Linked DNA regions of Saccharophagus degradans 2-40. The protein of the gene in region 1 interacts with the protein of each later gene in a pairwise test. Links are inferred from orthologs where the notes say so. Each region holds a gene or a part of one and is shown on either strand. Other genes may lie near its edges.

Evidence for each region.
Region 2: the proteins of leuS (region 1) and ligA interact in binary tests that used the Escherichia coli proteins (3 or more experiments, as listed by UniProt). The link is inferred for Saccharophagus degradans 2-40 from one-to-one orthologs.

Annotation. Positions count from the first base shown.
Region 1 is NC_007912.1:4,216,675-4,226,010, reverse strand. What follows is about bases 4,482-7,608. They hold leuS (leucine--tRNA ligase), read right to left. Parts: upstream 7,212-7,608; coding sequence 4,752-7,211; downstream 4,482-4,751. Other genes in these bases: SDE_RS17310 (DUF4399 domain-containing protein), read right to left, coding at 7,400-7,608; lptE (LPS assembly lipoprotein LptE), read right to left, coding at 4,482-4,643. In the rest of the region: SDE_RS17340 (EAL domain-containing protein), read right to left, coding at 1-144; SDE_RS17335 (site-2 protease family protein), read left to right, coding at 353-1,447; SDE_RS17330 (EAL domain-containing response regulator), read left to right, coding at 1,779-2,984; holA (DNA polymerase III subunit delta), read right to left, coding at 3,083-4,129; more of lptE, read right to left, coding at 4,131-4,481; more of SDE_RS17310, read right to left, coding at 7,609-7,867; SDE_RS17305 (hypothetical protein), read left to right, coding at 8,132-9,109; SDE_RS17300 (DUF6279 family lipoprotein), read right to left, coding at 9,124-9,336.
Region 2 is NC_007912.1:2,374,040-2,383,133, reverse strand. The notes cover bases 5,916-8,800. They hold ligA (NAD-dependent DNA ligase LigA), read right to left. Parts: upstream 8,428-8,800; coding sequence 6,403-8,427; downstream 5,916-6,402. Other genes in these bases: zipA (cell division protein ZipA), read right to left, coding at 8,505-8,800; SDE_RS09885 (transglycosylase SLT domain-containing protein), read right to left, coding at 5,916-6,403. In the rest of the region: SDE_RS22635 (DUF6471 domain-containing protein), read left to right, coding at 5-364; SDE_RS09910 (AMP-binding protein), read right to left, coding at 371-1,972; SDE_RS09905 (acyl-CoA dehydrogenase C-terminal domain-containing protein), read right to left, coding at 2,123-3,910; SDE_RS09900 (AraC family transcriptional regulator), read right to left, coding at 4,046-5,080; SDE_RS09890 (hypothetical protein), read right to left, coding at 5,353-5,775; more of SDE_RS09885, read right to left, coding at 5,789-5,915; more of zipA, read right to left, coding at 8,801-9,094. UniProt on the Escherichia coli protein: DNA ligase that catalyzes the formation of phosphodiester linkages between 5'-phosphoryl and 3'-hydroxyl groups in double-stranded DNA using NAD as a coenzyme and as the energy source for the reaction.

The DNA.
Region 1 (9,336 bases):
TGCCGCTAGGGCGAGCTTTTGGTCTGCATGATCTAGCAGAGTTTGAAAATGAGTTGTGTAGTTGGCCCAACCGAACAGCGTTAAACCAATACAATAAAAAGCAATAAATCCAATAGGAAGAGCCAGTTTTGACGGGATCTGCATGTATTTTGCTTCCTTAGTCGGGGGCCTTGGGCTAACTCGTTGCTTATATTTCACTTGCTTTAACTACTGCCATTCAACCTTAGCTGGCGATTACATGCAAATAGTCTGGGCTTTTATTGGCTTCTATAGGTTACACACGGGCAGCACAACTTAATGTGCGTGCGTGGTAAGATGCGCATCTCTTAATTATAGGTAATAGAGTTGCTTTATGAAGTGTTGTGTCATCGATGTATCTGGTCAAGAGTTTATCCTGTATTTTAATGACGATATGGCACTGTGCGATGTGCGTGCAAACGGCATTACTTGTGCAATATCTCAAGATGCGACGAGCGGCGAAATAAGTGTGCACCTTAACGAGCACGGTGTAATTAAGCTTGTGCTGCAAGCTGTTGTAGGTGATGAAACTGCCGTGGGCTATCGTGCTTATTTGAGCGATGCGTTTGTGGGTCAGGGGGCGGCCAGCTTGCAAGACGTTGACGCTTCCATGTTGCAAGCGCAGGTATTAGCTGCGCCGCAATCAACAGGTGTAGCTACGTCGCGATCACAAGGTAAGTGGTTAGCTATTGCCGGCATTGGTTTTAAGCTGCTTAAAACGGTAAAGGTTGTAAAGGTGGCTTTGTTAGCTGCATCTGTTGGGGTGTACAGCGTAATCTTCACGCCTCAATTTGCTGTGGCATTGGTGGCCATTCTTATGTTCCATGAATATGGCCATATTCGCGGTATGAAAAAGTTTGGCATACCCACCAAAGGTATTTATTTAATTCCGTTTTTTGGTGGTATGGCGATTGGCGAAAAGCACAAGTCTCAATGGCAAGATGTTTATATCTCTATGATGGGCCCTGTATATGGTTTAATTATGACAGTGGTCTTTTACCTTATTTACTCGTTTACAGGCAGCCACTTCGCCGGTTTAGTCGCCTCTATTAGCGCGCTATTAAACCTGTTTAATTTGCTGCCGGTGCACCCGCTAGATGGTGGTCGAGTAATTAAAGCGCTTGTTTTCTCGTACAGAAATTATTGGGCACTGTTAATATTGCTTACCCTTTCTGCCGGCTGTGCAGTATTAAGTGCAATGTTTGGGTTTTATTTTTTGGTGTTTTTTATTGTGTTGGGCGTTATAGATACCTTGTCCGGTTGGCGAGTCGGGTTGGAGCAAGATGTAACCCCGCTTACCCCTTACGGTATTTTGTTTAGTTTGGGGTGGTACTTTTTAGTGGTGGGTTTATTTTTGGCTATGATTGTTTTAATTGCTCTAGATGGTTTACCCGGGGCCGAAATTGCTACAAAAGTGTTGTCATCGTAAGTGCTTTTATTGTGGTCGGCGCCAGAGTGTAATTAGTTTATTGCTCGGTGCCGGCTGTTTTGTAACGCTATGCAATACATATAAAAATCAGCCTAAGGCTGTGGCGCTGTAGTTGCCCACGGAAGCCAATACCTAATATAAAAATTATTGCTTTTTCCCATTTGTTTTAGTTTTTAATTCTAAGTTTATTCCCGAATAAGAGACATGTTAGTTTTCTTATTCCCGAGTGCGGCATAAGTGTGTGCGGCGGTAAGCAAAGTGAAGCTAAGTGCTTATTTTATGTGGACAATGTATGCGCTAGCAGCTATAACTTAAGCTCAAGGAGAAAGTTATGGATGCAAGGTTACACGTATTAATCGTAGATGACGCGGTTGATATTTGTCAGTCGCTCGAAATGCAGTTGTTGGACTACGGTGTGTTCAAGGCAAGCTGGTGCTTAAGTGGTGAGGAAGCGCTAGCGCTAATAGAGAAACAACCAGCAAAGTACGATGCAATCTTTATAGACTTACATATGCCAGGAATGGACGGTTTGGAGTTGATGCACCGTCTGAGTGAAATGCAGTACGCAGGTGGCGTTGTTATTATTTCTGCCCTTGGTGCGCGCGCTATCAATCTTACTCTCGAAGCAGTTTCTAATTATCACCTACGTCTACTCGGTTCATTAGAAAAGCCTTTTGATGAATCGCTCGTCGCCTTTATGGTGCGACGCATAAAAAATTCAATGCCCAATGTGTCTTCTCAGGTTCCTTTGTTGCGCAGAAAAGATGTGCTTGAGGCGCTGCGCGCTCGTCAAATGGTTAATTATTATCAACCGCAAGTTAGCTCTATTGATAACCGAGTGGTTGGCTTTGAGTGCTTGGCGCGATTAAATTTAAATGGCGAGGGCTTAATCGGTGCGAACCGTTTTATTGCGGTGGCCGAACGATTCCAGTTAATGGATTTAATTCTCGACTGCCAAATGGAGAATCTCGGTCAAGATTTGGCAAACCTCAAAGACTTGGTTGGCAATGACTGTCGCTTTTCTATTAACTTGTCTGCTCAACAGCTATACAACGATACGCTGCCAGAGTACTTAGCCGATTTGGCGGAAAACTATGCTGTTCCACTCGATTGCCTACGATTAGAAGTGCCAGAAAACCAGGCGATAATGGAAGATAAGCAGCTTAAAAATATTCACCGTTTAAGCATTAATGGTTTTAATTTATCGCTTGATAATTACGGGCAGGGCTACGCTAACCTCAGGCAAATTACGCGCATGCCGTTTAGCGCGGTGAAGTTGAATGCCCAAATGACTGAGGGTATTCACAACGATAAAATTATGCGCCTTATAGTTGAATCTATTCGGCTGCAAACTCAAATAGCGGGCATTGAATTGGTGGCGCTGGGTGTAGTGCAGCCAGAAGATTTACTGGCATTAGCAGATATAAATGTAGATGCGTATCAAGGGCGTTTATTTTGCCCTAGTAAATCTGCAGAAGAGTTGCAGGCGTGGGTGCCCAGCTGGTACGAATCGCAAACCATTAGGCCTTGGTGCTAGGTGTTATTTATCTTGCTTGTGGTTATTTGTAGGTAATTGTAGTTGCTTGTAATTACTAGTAGTTACAGGTGGTTATTTGATATGACGTCGAGCTAGCTTTAGCGGATCATTGCCCGTTGGGTGCGTGGAGTAAAGCTATCTACCCCCGCTAAACTCAAGGTAATATCTAGCAATATTGCCCAAGCATCGCCGCGCGACATACCTTTAATAGTGCGATCAGCAAGGGCGCATTTACGCAGTAGCATATGTAATTTTTTTGCCGATTGCTGGCTTAATGCTTGTTGTACTAAACGCTGGCGCTTGTCCCACACTCCATTGCGTTTTGCCGCTTGGCCGAAGTGCTCACCCGCGTCGGTGGCTTCTTTAATGCTGGCTAAAATGCGCGCTTCGCGAGTAAGGGCCCACAAAATAACGGTAGGTTCGGTGCCTTCACCTTTTAGCCCAAGTAGAGTGCGGCTTGCCGCTTGCGCATCGCCCAGCAGGGCTTTATCTAACAAACCAAATACGTCGTAGCGCGCCGACTCCATTACCGCGGAGGTCATTAATTGGCTATCTATAAGCTCGTTGGTTGCAACTAATTTAAGTTTTTCAATTTCTTGTGCGGCGGCAAGTAGGTTGCCTTCTACTTTGGCGGCTAGAATATCTATGGCAGCGGAATCTGCGCGCAGCCCTGCAGCTTTTAAGCGTTGATCTATCCAGCGTGGTAGTTGCGGCATCCCAACAGGCCATACGGTAACAATACAGCCAATAGCTTCTAACGCCTTAAACCATTTACTGTTTTGCGCGCGCTTATCTATTTTGGGGAATACCAATAGTATGAGAGTGTCTGCGCTTGGTTTTTGGCACAGCTCAACCAACGCTTTACTGCCCGCATCGCCGGGCTTGCCGTTGGTAACGCGTATTTCAATTATTTTCTTTTCAGAAAACAGGCTTAAGCTGTTGGCGCTTTGTAATAATTGATCCCACGAAAACCCTGCATCGGTGTGGTGTAACTCGCGCTCGGTAAAGCCTTGTTTGCGTGCGGCGGCGCGCACTGCATCGCAGCTTTCTTGTACCACTAGGGCTTCGTCACCGGTAATTAAAATAACGGGTGGCAGGGCGTTTTTGATATGGCTGGCGAGTTGGTCTGCGTTGATGCGGGCCATATTAGTTTTCGCTATCGCTTATGGCCAGCAACATTCGGTTTACCAGCTCTTCACGCATTTCTAGTAAAAGGGCTTGTTCTTCTTGCGACTTGGCGGCAATTTGCTTGGCGTCGAAGTCGTAGCTGCGCCAGCTAGATATTTGGTTGGAGGGTACCAGCGTTTTGTCGGCCGTTTTCACGTGGTAGTGAATAGTAAGAATAAGTTGGTATTGGGCGGCAACGCCAGTTTCGGTTACCGCTAGGGATTGTTTCTCTAGGCGCTCGCGCTCTATAACCAGTTTAGTGCTGGCATCGCTATTTATTGCCAGTTGGTTGCTGCGCACAGTATTGTGCAACACTTGCATTAGCGCTGGGTTGCGCTGCATAAATTTAACGCTTAGCGCATTGCCTTCAAAATTGGCGTTGCTGGCAATATTTTCGCTGCCGCGTATTTGCCAGCCGCAGGCGCTTAGGGTTAAGCCCACTAATGCTACAACGCAAAGCAAGCGGTAACGAATTAGTTTGCAGTGTTTCATGGGCTTATCTCTTAATGGTTAGCTGAGGGCTAAGATCAGGTAATGTAGTAATTAAGTTGTATGTAAAGTACAGAGCAGCGCGCTTGTTACAGCGCGCCGCAAGCAGCATTAGTTGGCAACAATGTTAACCAGCTTGCCGGGCACAACAATCACTTTGCGAATCATCTTGCCGTCTATGTGTTTTAAAACACTTTCATCGGCTAGGGCGATTTTTTCCAGTGCGTCTTTATCTGCGTTGGCGGGTGCATCGAGTTTAGCGCGCACTTTGCCGTTTACCTGGGCCACAATGGTAATGGTGTCTTTTACTAGTGCGGCTTCGTCTACGGTTGGCCAAGGCGCATCTAGCACCGCTACTTCGTTGCCAAAGGCTTGCCACAGTGCGTGACAGGCGTGCGGCACAATTGGCGCTAGCAATAACGTTGCTGCTTCTAGCGCTTCGCGCTCAACCGCTAACCCGTTTGGTGTGCTGCGGTCAGCACTGCGGGTAATTTCGTTTAGTAATTCCATTACCGCGGCAATAGCGGTGTTAAAGGTTTGGCGGCGGCCGTAGTCGTCGCTTACCTTGCTAATGGTTTCGTGGGTTTTACGGCGCAGCGCTTTTTGTTGCTCGTCTAAGCTGTTTGCGTCTATCTCGCCTGCGCTGCCTGCTTCTAGGTGGCTGGCAACGGCTTTCCATAGCTTTTTCAAAAAGCGGAATGCACCCTCTACACCCGAGTCAGTCCACTCTAGCGATTGCTCTGGTGGCGCTGCGAACATAGAAAACAGGCGAACGGTATCGGCGCCGTAGGTTTTAATTAGGTCTTCTGGGTCGACGGTGTTGCCCTTCGACTTAGACATTTTAGTGCCGTCTTTTAATACCATGCCCTGACAAAGCAAACGCTCAAACGGCTCGTCGCATTCCACCAAGCCTTCGTCGCGCATAAGCTTGTGGAAAAAGCGCGCGTACAACAGGTGCAAAATAGCGTGTTCAATACCACCCACATACTGGTCCACCGGCAGCCAGTAGTTGGCTTTGTCTGGGTCGAGCATGCTGTCGGCGTTGGGGCTGGTGTAGCGGGCGTAATACCAAGACGACTCCATAAAGGTGTCGAAGGTATCGGTTTCGTGTTCAACCGCTTGGCCGTTTAGCTCGGCTTTGCACCATTCTTTGTCTGCTTTGATTGGCGATTGTACGCCATCCATTTGCACGTCTTCTGGTAGCAACACTGGCAGACGATCTGCCGGCACGGGAATAACGCCACCGTCGGGCAAATTAAAAATAGGAATAGGTGAACCCCAGTAACGCTGGCGGGAAACACCCCAGTCGCGTAAACGAAAGTTGGTGGTTACCTTGCCTTTGTTGGCCGCTTGCAGTGTTTGCGAAATAGCTTCAAACGCGGCGTTAAAGTTTAAGCCGTCGTATTCGCCGCTGTTCACTAGCACGCCTTTGTCGACAAAGGCTTCTTTGGTGAGGTCTATGTCGCTGCCGTCTTCGGGGGCGATAACTTGTTTAATTTCTAGATCGTATTTTTTGGCAAATTCCCAGTCGCGCTGGTCGTGTGCAGGCACAGCCATTACCGCACCAGAGCCGTAATCCATAAGCACATAGTTGGCCACCCACACAGACACTTCGTCGCCGGTAATGGGGTGCTTGGCTTTTATGCCCGTGTCTATGCCTTTTTTCTCCATGTTGGCCATGTCGGCCTCTGCCACCGATTGCACTTTGCACTCTTGAATAAATGCAGCCAACGCGGGGTTTGTTTCTGCCAGTGCTTTGGCAATGGGGTGCTCGGCGGCAAGGCTTACGTATGTCACGCCCATTAAGGTGTCGGGGCGGGTGGTATACACATCAAAGCCGGTGGTACCTGCTATGGGGTTGGCTAAATCAAAGCGCATTTCTACGCCTTGGCTTTTACCAATCCAATTGCGTTGCATAGTTTTTACTTGCTCGGGCCAGTTTGGCAGCTTATCTAAATCGGCTAATAGCTCTTCGGCGTAGTCGGTGATGCGAATAAACCACTGTGGAATCTCTTTGCGTTCTACGGCTGTGTCGCAGCGCCAGCATTGGCCGTCTACCACTTGCTCGTTGGCCAATACGGTTTGGTCGTTGGGGCACCAGTTAACCGATGCAACTTTTTTGTAGGCCAACCCTTTTTCATATAAGCGGGTGAAGAACCACTGCTCCCATTTGTAGTAGTCGGGTTTACAGGTAGTTACTTCGCGTGACCAGTCAAAACCAAAACCCAATTCGGTTAGCTGTTTGCGCATGTAGTCTGTGTTGGAGTAGGTCCATTTTGCCGGCGCAGTGTTGTTTTTAATGGCTGCGTTTTCCGCCGGTAAACCGAAGGCATCCCAACCCATGGGGTGCAAAACGTTTTTGCCTTGCATGCGGTGGAACCGAGATATTACGTCGCTGATGGTGTAGTTGCGTACATGCCCCATATGCAAACGACCGCTGGGGTAGGGGAACATGGCCAAGCAGTAAAACTTTTCTTTGGTGGGATCTTCAGTAACGTTGAAGCTTTTGTTCTCTTCCCAGTATTTCTGTGCTTGTGCCTCGATCTCGGACGGCTGGTAATACTCGTTCATGGGGGGTATGGGGCCTAGATATTGTTAGGTAAGTTTGTCGGCTAACAGGCATAAAATTAAATGCTAGCCGTTGAGAAAGGGGCACATTATAGGCGGCTTAGTCGGGGAAAGTAAGGTATAGCGTAGGGGGAAGCGCGGGGAATTTACCGCAGCGCACACAATAATAGGTGCGCTGGGTATAAGAAGGCTTATTTTGCCGCTGCGGCGGGCTTTGCTTTTACTGTAATGGTGATTTTTTCCGATAGCACGGGCTTGTCGTGCGGGATGTGGAAATGATCGCCAAGCAGCAATTGTAACGTGTGCTCACCTGGCTCAAGCTCGAGTGTTGCTTCGGTTTGGCCTTTGCCAAAGTGACGGTGATTAGCGTCTGCGGGAATGGGGCTTTTAAGGTCTGGTAGCTTGTCTACGTCGATAAGCAAATGGTGGTGGCCGGAGTAAGGGTGCTGTACGCCAGCTGGGATAACCGTCATGTTTTTAATGCCGAACTTAATGGTGACCGGGCCTGTTATCTCTGCGCCGTTCTTGGGCTCAATAAAAAATACTTCAGCATTGGTGGCGGCTTTACTAGGCTCTAGGGCTATTGCTTGCCCATATGTGGTGCACAAAAGCACGGCGGCGGTGCATTTTAGAAGTGTATTACGTAAATTGGATAGCATGGTGAAACTCCCTATTGCATGATTGTGCGGTTTGAAGATGCGCAGTGTACTGTAAATTGGGCCTTGTGCGCGTGTTATTGGTACATTAGGTTTAATTTGTGTGCATTAGTTTGCCGCTTTTTATAGGTGGTACGAAGGTTGCTGTGCACTCTCTGCAATTGAATCTTGTTGGCAGTGTTGCCGGTGGATTGCAATTGAGTATTCCTTTGTGGGCAGTGTCTAGGGCCGCCAAGGTATAAACCGAATTTTTTATAAGCCAAAGCTATGACCGAAGTTCAAACAATTCAAATCGATGGTGTTGTTATCACCCACGAGCCAGTAGACAGCAGCGATGAGCAGTATGCGCGTTTTTGTGAGTCTTACCGTCGTCGTGAAGATACCCTCACATTGGTTCACCAGCTAAACCAAATGGTGAAGGCTGTGCAAAAACACCGCGGTATTAGCATGGGGTTATTGGGTGGCAATGCTGTGTTTGAGGGCGATTTTGTCGTTTTGCAGCACCAGTTAGAGCGGCGTTTGGCCACCTTAGAAACATTTGCTTCGTCTGTGGGTGGTATTTTGTCGGATAAAGACAAGGAAAACCTGCACTTGGCGTGGGTGACTATTCGCCAAAATTGGCAAGATGACGACCTTAGCGATAATTTTGAGCTGCACTCGCATTTTATTGAGCAGTTACAGGGTATGGTTTACTCGCTGGCCAAGCAGCTGGAAAAACCGCTAACGCCAGAGCTTGTTGATGCGCACGATTTGCAAGCCGATCAAGATGATTCAAGCGCATCGTACCCGCGTATGTTCAAACAAATAGAGGTGCTGAATTTTGTGGCCAAGCAGTTGCCGGATATGATCGAGCAGATTGCAAAGGTGCGCGGTTTGGGCACCTATGCGGCGGCAACAGGGCTTGTGGATTACCCGCACGATAGAAAACTGCGTTTTTTATTGCAGTGCTCTCGCCAGCAGAGTGAAAAGTTGCGCCATCAAGCTGAGCGCTTGGAAAGTATTGTAGGAGATTCAATACCCGGTTTGGGGGATCTTAAAAACCTCGAGCTAAAACTTATGTTTTTGTTAAACACAATCGACAAAGATGTATTGTCTGGCACCACAATTACTGCCAGCAGTCACCAGTTATTTAAACTGGCGACCGATCTAATCGATGTGTATTGGAATGTGGTTAACCAAGGTTTAGCGCTGGTGCGCCGCTGGCATGAAGACGATTTAGAAGCGTGGCTGCGACTTGCCGATTAAGGTTGTGTTGCTTACTACTCGCTGCTTAGCTCAGTGAATACTTCTACGTACTTGTCGAGCTTTTTGTTAAAGCGCTCGCGTTGAGTGGGAGTGAGGTGGTTCATAAACTTGGCCATCATTTCTAGCGTGAGGGTTTGGTTGATGTCGATTTGTTTTTCTAACTCTGGGTCCCAGTCGTCGCTGCGGTAAAACATAAGTTTGCGCAACGATGCGTCTAACAGTTTTTT
Region 2 (9,094 bases), 1.8 Mb from region 1 along the record:
TACTATGGCCCCCCAAGAACACTTCATACTTGAGTATTACATGGCCAATATTTACCAAAATGAAAGCATGCGCAAAACACTCGCTAGATATATACGCGCGCAAATGGAGCTAGCTGGTGTTACCTATAACGGGTTAAGCGTAAAGCTAGAAGAGAAATTCGGCATTGTTCACAACCCCGCTACACTGCGCAACAAAGTGAACTCTGGCGCACTAGGGGCACAAATGTTTTTATTTATGGTGTTATGCCTAGAGGTAGATACTCTGCAAATGCGGGAGCTAGAAAAGATTTACCTTAAAATTAAAGAAGCTGAAAATAATGGGGCAGAAATGAAAGAGGCAGAAAAACTGCCTCCTATAGATTAAATACGCTTACTCGTCGCGCAATTCTCGGCGTAGAATTTTACCCACATTGGTTTTAGGTAATGCTTCGCGGAATACTATTTTCTTGGGCACTTTATAGCCAGTTAAGCTTTTTTTACAAAAATCGACTAGTTCCCGCTCGGTCACATTAGTATCGCTTACAACTGCAAATACTTTAACCCGCTCTCCCGATTCAGCATCAGCCATGCCTACAGCTGCAGCTTCTATTACTGCTGGGTGCTGAGTAATAACGTCTTCAACTTCATTAGGGTAAACATTAAAGCCAGACACAATAATAAGGTCTTTTTTACGGTCTACTATTTTTAAGTAACCGTCTGCCTGAATAAGCGCCATATCGCCTGTGCGCAACCAGCCATCCGACAGCACTTTTTTAGTTTCTTCAGGTTTATTCCAGTAACCGGGCATTACCTGTGGGCCTTTCACACAAAGCTCGCCGGTTTCACCTTGAGGTAACTCGTTACCCATATCATCTACAATTTTAACCTGCGTTTCTGGTAACGGCACACCAATTGTACCCAACTGAATAGCATCAGACGGATTACCACTCACAACAGGGGAAGCCTCCGTTAAACCGTAACCTTCGACTACTTTACAGCCGGTAATTTTCTCCCAAGTGTGAGCAGCATCCATAGTCAATGCCATTCCGCCAGAAGAAGTTATTTTTAAGCGATCAAAATTTAAGGCTAAAAAGGGTTCAAACCGGCACAGCGCATTAAACAAAGTATTAATGCCGATCATCACCGTGAGGTCTTCATTTTTAATAGCATCGACCAAACTCTGTAAATCGCGCGGGTTTGGTATAAGAATATTGTGTTCACCGTAACAAAAAGCCGACAGCGCGTGTAGGTTAAATGCATAGATGTGATAAAGCGGCAAGCAAGCTAAAAAGGTCTCTTTACCCGGCACATAGGCATTTGGCATATGCTCAATCATTTGCCAAACATTGCTGGTTAAATTGCCGTGCGTGAGCATAGCCCCCTTGGCCACACCTGTAGTACCGCCTGTATATTGCAGTACAAGCAAATCATCTGACGTTTTAGCGTGTTTAGTAAAGCTGGTTTTACCGTGACCAACAGCCGCTCTAAACGCATGTTGTGATTCAAAATGGAATTTTGGCACCATTTTTTTAACATGTTTAACAACAGCGTTAATAATCCAGCGCTTGGGGGCTGGGTGTAAATCAGCGAAATTGGTAACAATTACGTGCTCGACTTTGGTGTTTTTAATAATACTTGCTGCATTGGCAGCAATATTAGAAAGCACAACCAATGCCTTCGCACCGCTATCATTTAGCTGGTGTTCAATTTCTGGCGCGGTATATAAAGGGTTGGTATTAACCACAACCAAACCCGCACGAATAGCACCGTACAATGCTACGGGGTACTGCAATACGTTAGGCAGTTGCATGGCTATGCGATCGCCAGGCTCTAGCTTAAGTACGTTTTGCAAATAATAAGCAAACTCGGCACTTAACTTTTCTATTTCGTCAAAAGTTAACGTGTGACCAGCACAGGTATATGCTCTGTTTTGGGGGTAGTTTTTAAATGCGAATTCCAGCAGCTCTACTGCTGTATTAAACCGAGGTACCACACCGCTCTCCCTGAATCAGTATAGGGCGACGACCCTTTATGATTATTGTATGTGTTGGATAAGTAGCAAACATTTGTCTTGCAACAAAATTAGCAAATAAATCTTTGAAATACTAGAACAAAAACCCCCAGCTTTACTGGGGGTTGCTTTTTAGAACTCTTCTAGCGTCAAGTCGAGTAAATTCGCGGCACCAGACTTCATAGTGGTAACCAGCGACTGGGTGCGTGGCAACAATCTTTGATAGTAAAAACGAGCAGTTTTTATTTTACTCGCGTAGTAATCTTTCTCGCTAGATTCAAGGTTGGCAGACGCAACAAGCGCCGCCTGAGCCCAAAAATAAGCGAGAGTGATATAGCCCGAATACATTAAGTAATCGACAGAGGCGGCGCCCACTTCTTCGGGGTTTTCCATGGCTGCCAAACCGATATGCATTGTCACATCGCCCCACTCTTTATTTAGTTGGGCTAGAGGCTCAACAAACTCACTGATGGCGGCGTTATCTTTATTGGCTTCACAAAACTTATGAATAACTTTGGTGAACTTGCGCAATACCTCACCCTGACTCATAAGCACCTTACGGCCTAATAAATCGAGCGCTTGAATTCCCGTCGTACCTTCGTACAGCATGGAGATACGCGCGTCACGTACGTTTTGCTCAGCACCCCATTCACGAATATAACCATGACCGCCAAAGCACTGTACTGCCAAGTTAGCCGACTCAAAGCCCGTTTCTGTTAAAAACGCCTTCGCTATAGGCGTAAGTAATGCCAACATATCGGAAGCTGCGGCTTTATCTGCTTCATTTTGAGCATGGCTTTCTATATCGACTTGTTTAGCCAAGAAATAGATAAGCATTCTGCCGCCTTCGGCAAACGCTTTTTGCGTTAGCAACATTCTGCGTACATCGGGGTGACAAATAATTGGGTCTGCAGGGCCATCTGGGTTTTTAACACCAGAAAGCGCGCGCATTTGAATACGATCTTTCGCGTAGGCTAAGGACTTTTGGTAGCCCAACTCAGCGTGTGCCAAACCCTGCAAAGCGGTTCCCAAACGGGCCGTATTCATAAAGGTAAACATACAGTTTAAGCCTTTATTGGGTGGCCCTATTAAATAGCCCTTAGCACCATCAAAATTCATTACACAGGTAGCGTTGCCGTGAATACCCATTTTTTCTTCAAGCGAGCCACAGGCCACCTGGTTGCGCTCCCCTACACTACCGTCATCTGAGGGTAAAAATTTGGGCACAATGAATAGTGAAATACCTTTGGTGCCTTCAGGAGCACCAGGTAAGCGTGCGAGCACAATGTGGACAATGTTTTCGGCTAAATCGTGCTCACCCGCAGATATAAATATTTTGGTGCCGGAAATAGAATAGCTGCCATCTTCGTTCTGCTCGGCTTTGGTACGCAACATGCCCAAATCAGTACCGCAATGGGCTTCGGTTAAGCACATTGTTCCTGTCCATGCGCCCTCAACGAGTTTGGTGAGGTAGGTAGACTTTTGCTCTTCGGTACCGTGCAGCTCTAGGGTTTTCATCGCACCGTGAGAAAGACCTGGGTACATACACCAAGCCCAGTTTGAGGTGCCTGTCATTTCACTTAATACTGTACCCAACGATTCAGGTAGCCCCTGCCCGCCGTATTCGGTGTGATGGGTCATCGATGGCCAGCCGGCCTCTACGAACTGTTCGTAGGCAGCTTTAAAGCCATCCGGAGTGGTTACTACACCATCATTCCATGTGCAGCCTTGCTCGTCGCCCACAGAGTTAAGTGGGGCCAATACGTTTTCGCAAAACTTTGCACTTTCTTCAAGTATGGCTTCTACAACATCTTGAGAGGCATCTTCGCCATTGGGCATGGTTTGATAGTGCTCTTCAAAGCCCATCAGCTCATACATAACGAATTTAATATCTCTAATAGGCGCTTTGTAATCTGACATCCTTTATTCCTCTGTTGATAGTCCCGTTATTACCTAATACTTCAAGTTTAGATGCAATATCCTATTTGGCCAATTTAGGTGACAAATACGCCACGCACGTCTCAGCCCTAACAGATTGGCGCAATTTATTGCTTTTTATCTTGCGCGATATTCGCCCGGTGTTTGCCCGGTCCACTTTTTAAACGAGCGGAAAAATGCGCTGGGCTCATCAAACCCCAGCTTCTGCGCTATCTCGTTATTACTCAGGTCCGCGCAGTTAAGCAAATGAAATGCGGCTTCCATTCGGCATTCATCTTTTAAGCGTTGGTAGGAGGTATTGTCGTTTTGTAGTTTTCTACGCAAAGTGGTTGTAGACATGTGCAACTGGCTAGCTACTTCATCTGAAGATGGCATAGAAGCACTTACGTCTTTCTTTAGAATATTGCGTACTTTATCGGCAAAACGGATATGAGCAGGGTCTTCCGTCACTAAATGGTAGGGGGCGGTACGTAAAAAATTAAGCAGATTTTCTTCGTTTTGAACAACCGGCAAATCAAGACAGGCCGTGTCATAAACAATGCCGTTATAGGGTTGCTCAAATAGAATGGATTTCACTTCTGTATAAACAAGTGATTCTTCGGTATGTGTATTATCGTAAGTAACCAGCACATGCTTAATAGGCAAATCACTAGCAACAAGCCACTCGGCAAAACGGTGCCAAGTTAGTACTGCAGTTAACAGGTGAACAGGTTTTGCCTCGTCAAGCTTCTGCTGAAACTCTGCCTCAGAAATATGATTAACAGGACGAAGGGTAATGGCAGCCTCTAATGCATTCTCTTCTAAGTAATACCGCGTGTTCATGCCTCGACATATTTCAGCAAATTCCCCCGCGCGAATGATCACTTGGCGCAGAGTGCTACATTGCAGCAAAGTTAAGCACATTATTCTAAATGCACCCAGCGGCACCTTGCCTGCGCTGAACATGCCAAACCACTCATCGTGCGTTTTGCGCATAACAAGCTGGTACAACTCACCGTATTTTAACGAGGGAATAACATCTTTAGATTGCAAGTCAGATGAACTAAGGCCCACCTCTGCAAGCAGGGCTTCTGCATCACAACCAGCGGCAGAGGCCTGCTCTAACAGCCTCGCGGCGTAACGGCTAGGAACTGTATTCGCTTCAACGCTCATTTAAGTGCTTTATTAATCTGAGTAGACCACCAACAAATGCGGCTGCCACAACTAAAATGAGTACCAACAGCCCACACATTAAACCGTAGTGGATTAAGTCGTCGACGGATAACCCAAAGCGCGTGACTAACAACCAAAGCCCCGCTATGCACGCAAAAAACGTTACATACATGCGCGAACGTTTTTTTAATTTAACTTTAAATTTCAAAATTACACTCTTTGGGTAACAAATTTAGGTGACTCTTTAAAACATAAGCCACAATGTGTGATAACTAAATTAGCGCGTGCTCACGCGACCATTCGCAATGTACTTTAGAGGCATCCATACCCGGAATATGGCAATCGTCCTCACATAACCATGTAAACGTATGCACCCCAGAAAGCTCTGTTTCTAAGTGCACAACGGCCGAAACCCAATACATATTGCTAAGTAACAATTCAAATTTTTCTACCCAATTTTTCCATTCGTACTCAATCGCTTTGTACGATGCGCCGAAGTGAACAACTTCGGTTTGGTAGTTATCTGGGCCCGGCTCTAACTGAGGGATGGAAAACATCTCTTGGCTTAAATAAGGCCACTCGTCAGATGTTGGCAGCATAAGCAATGCTTTGCGATTAGCATGGCGACGCTCCGCCTCAGAATACAACGAGGTCACATCTTTTATGCACCCATAAACGATTGATTCCTGATCCATTATCTACCCTTATTTAAAATGGCCACCACCAGGATGAATCCAGCCTGTCTTCACATTTGTTTAATTGCGCAGAATAGGACCTCGCCAACCGATCAACTTTTTTAGCCACACCCATTAGCCACGCCTTTTTCTTATAGGTGCCGCGTGAAAAGCCACCGTGACCTTCGTGATAGGCCAAGTACAAATTGTAGGTGTCTGTCGGCTTAACTTTGTTGCGCTTTACCGTAATGTGGTTATACCAAGCAATAAAATCTATCGCATCATCAAAGTCATCTCTATCGGCGCCACCGTGACCCGATTCACGCTTATACCAATCCCACGTTTCATCTTTTGCCTGCGAATAACCATAGGCGCTGCTTTTTCTTGGCCCAGGGAATATCCATAAGAACTTGGTACGCGGCGGCTTAGCCTTGGATACAAACTTAGATTCTTGATGCATGATGGCCAAGTTAGTAGCTATAGGAATACCCCACCGCTTACTCGCTTTTTTGGCATCTTTATACCAATCGTCTTTCTCGTCGAAAATACTGCACGCGTTACTCAGATGCTTAGGCGGCGTAGATGTACAGCCCCCTAAAAAAAACGAAGCAATCAACACACATAGCACAATAATTCTTAAATTAAACATTAGACTCCGTGCTCTTCGAGTAGAGCGAGTAAACCTACTTCATCCAATATAGCCAAGCCTAGCTTTTCGGCTTTAGCCAATTTTGACCCTGCCCCAGGGCCTGCCACCACACAAGTGGTTTTTGCCGATACACTGCCAGACACCTTTGCACCCAAGGCCTGAAGCTTGTCTTTAGCTTCGTCTCGCGACAAGCTCTCCAGCGAACCAGTCAATACATAAGTGGTGCCTTCCAGCGGTTTTACACCATCAACCTTTTCTATATCCGGCCAATTTACGCCAGCGGCAATCAACTTTTCAATCACTTCTCGGTTGTTAGCCTGCGCAAAGAAATCGACCACATAGTGCGCAACTACCGGGCCTACATCGGTCACTTCTATAAGCTGCTCTTGCGTAGCATCCATTACCTTATTGAGTGTGCAAAAATGGTTAGCAAGGTTGCGCGCAGTGGCCCTACCAACCTCTCTAATACCTAAGGCATACAATATTTTATCTAGCGATGTTTGTTTGCTTGCTTCTATAGCGGCCACTAAATTAGCCGCAGATTTTGCGCCCAAACGCTCTAGACCGGCAAGTGTTGGTATATCGAGTGTGTATAAATCAGCCACATCATTAACTAATTTATTGTCGACAAGCTGGTCGACGATTTTATCGCCCAAGCCATCTATATCCATCGCTTGGCGGCTAGCAAAATGCTTTATGGATTCTTTGCGCTGCGCTTCACACACCAAGCCACCGGTACACCTAATTGCGGCCTCGCCCTCTACAGACTCGACATCTGAACCACATACTGGGCATGCCGTTGGAAATTTAATTTCTCGAGCATCCTGCGGTCGTTTGGACTCTACAATCGACACAATTTGTGGAATCACATCACCCGCTCGACGCACAATAACTGTATCGCCAACGCGTATTCCCAACCGTTCTATTTCATCTTTGTTATGCAAAGTCGCGTTGGACACCGTAACGCCGCCAACAAAAATAGGCTGTAGTTTTGCAACAGGCGTAATAGCGCCGGTTCTGCCCACTTGGAACTCTACATCGTGCAATACAGTTAGCGCTTCTTGCGCAGGAAATTTATGCGCTATAGCCCAACGAGGAGCACGTGAAACAAAGCCCAACCGCTCCTGCAGATCGAATGCGTTTACTTTAAATACTATGCCGTCGATATCGTAAGCCAAGCTTTCGCGCTTAGCCTCTAAGTAATGATAGTAAGCTTCGCACTCTTCTATACCTTTGGCGATACGACGCTCTTCGCTTACTAGAAAGCCCCACTCAAAAAGCTGTGTTAAGGTTTCGTAATGAGTGGCTGGCAACTCCCCGCCTTCAACAACCCCGACGTTATAAGCGCAAAATACCAAAGGGCGCTTAGCGGTTATTTGTGGGTTCAATTGCCGCAAGCTACCTGCTGCCGCATTGCGTGGGTTAACAAATGTCTTTTCGTTTTTCGCTAAAGCCTCTTCGTTTATTCGCAGAAAACCGGCCTTGGGCATATAAACTTCACCGCGCACCTCTAGCACTGCTGGAATATTATTACCTTCAAGCTTAAGCGGCACGGAACCGATTGTTCTCATGTTTTGGGTAATATCTTCACCAACCGTTCCATCGCCTCGGGTTGCGGCAGTTTTTAAGCGGCCGTTTTCGTAAAGCAAGCTCGCAGCAATACCGTCGAATTTCGGTTCACAGGAATATTCTAGGGATGCATCGGCATTTATTCTGTCTCTTATACGCTTGTCGAATGCAAACAGCTCTTCAACGTTAAATACGTTGTCGAGTGATAACATTGGGCGCTTATGCTCGATACTAGCAAAAGAGTCTAGCGGTGCGGCCCCAACACGCTGGGTTGGGGAGTCTTCGGTAACTAATTCAGGAAATTGTTGCTCAATGGCTTGAAGCTCTTGAAACAACTTATCGTATTCGGCGTCTGGCAGCTCAGGGGCATCCAACACATAATACAATTTATTATGATAATTTATTTGGTTTTTAAGGCTTTCTAGCTTGTCTAAAACTGCGTCTGACGCCGCCATTACATCTCTCAAATTTATCGATCTTTAATATAACCAGGCCGTTTAACTGGTGAACCTAGCGATATTCTTAACAAAACCTAACGCGCACGCAATTTGCGCTTGCGCTCAAATTCCATCACCTTTTGGCGAGCATGCTCTATGGTTTGCTTAGTCATTACACTGCGGTTTTCATCCTTTAGCTCGCCACCCAGCGCATCGGCTAACCCGCGTGCGGCATCTGCCATGGTATTAAATGCAACTAAGCTTTCGGCCTCTACTGGCAGGCTTAAAAATAGGCTTACGCCAGGGGTAGTAAACTCGCTCATAGATGCCAAGTTAAACGTGCCCGGCACCACCATGTTGGCCACGCTAAACAAAATTGGACCATCGCCATTTTCGTCTGCATGACGATGGAAAATATCCATATCACCAAACTTTATATGCTGATCCATGAGCGCCTGCAACAGAGCTTCACCCAAAAAGCGCTCACCTTTTTTAGCCATTACGTTAATAATGAGCACTTCTTCTGGCTCGATAACTTTTTCTTCTTTCGCTACCGGCTGACTGTTTTTCTCACGCTTTTCCACTGGCGCTTTTTCTGGTTCTGCTTTTTTCGGTGCAGCGCTCACTTGCTCAACCGGCTCGGCATAGCTAGGCGCAGCGTGCTGAGCTGGCGGCTCATCTAATG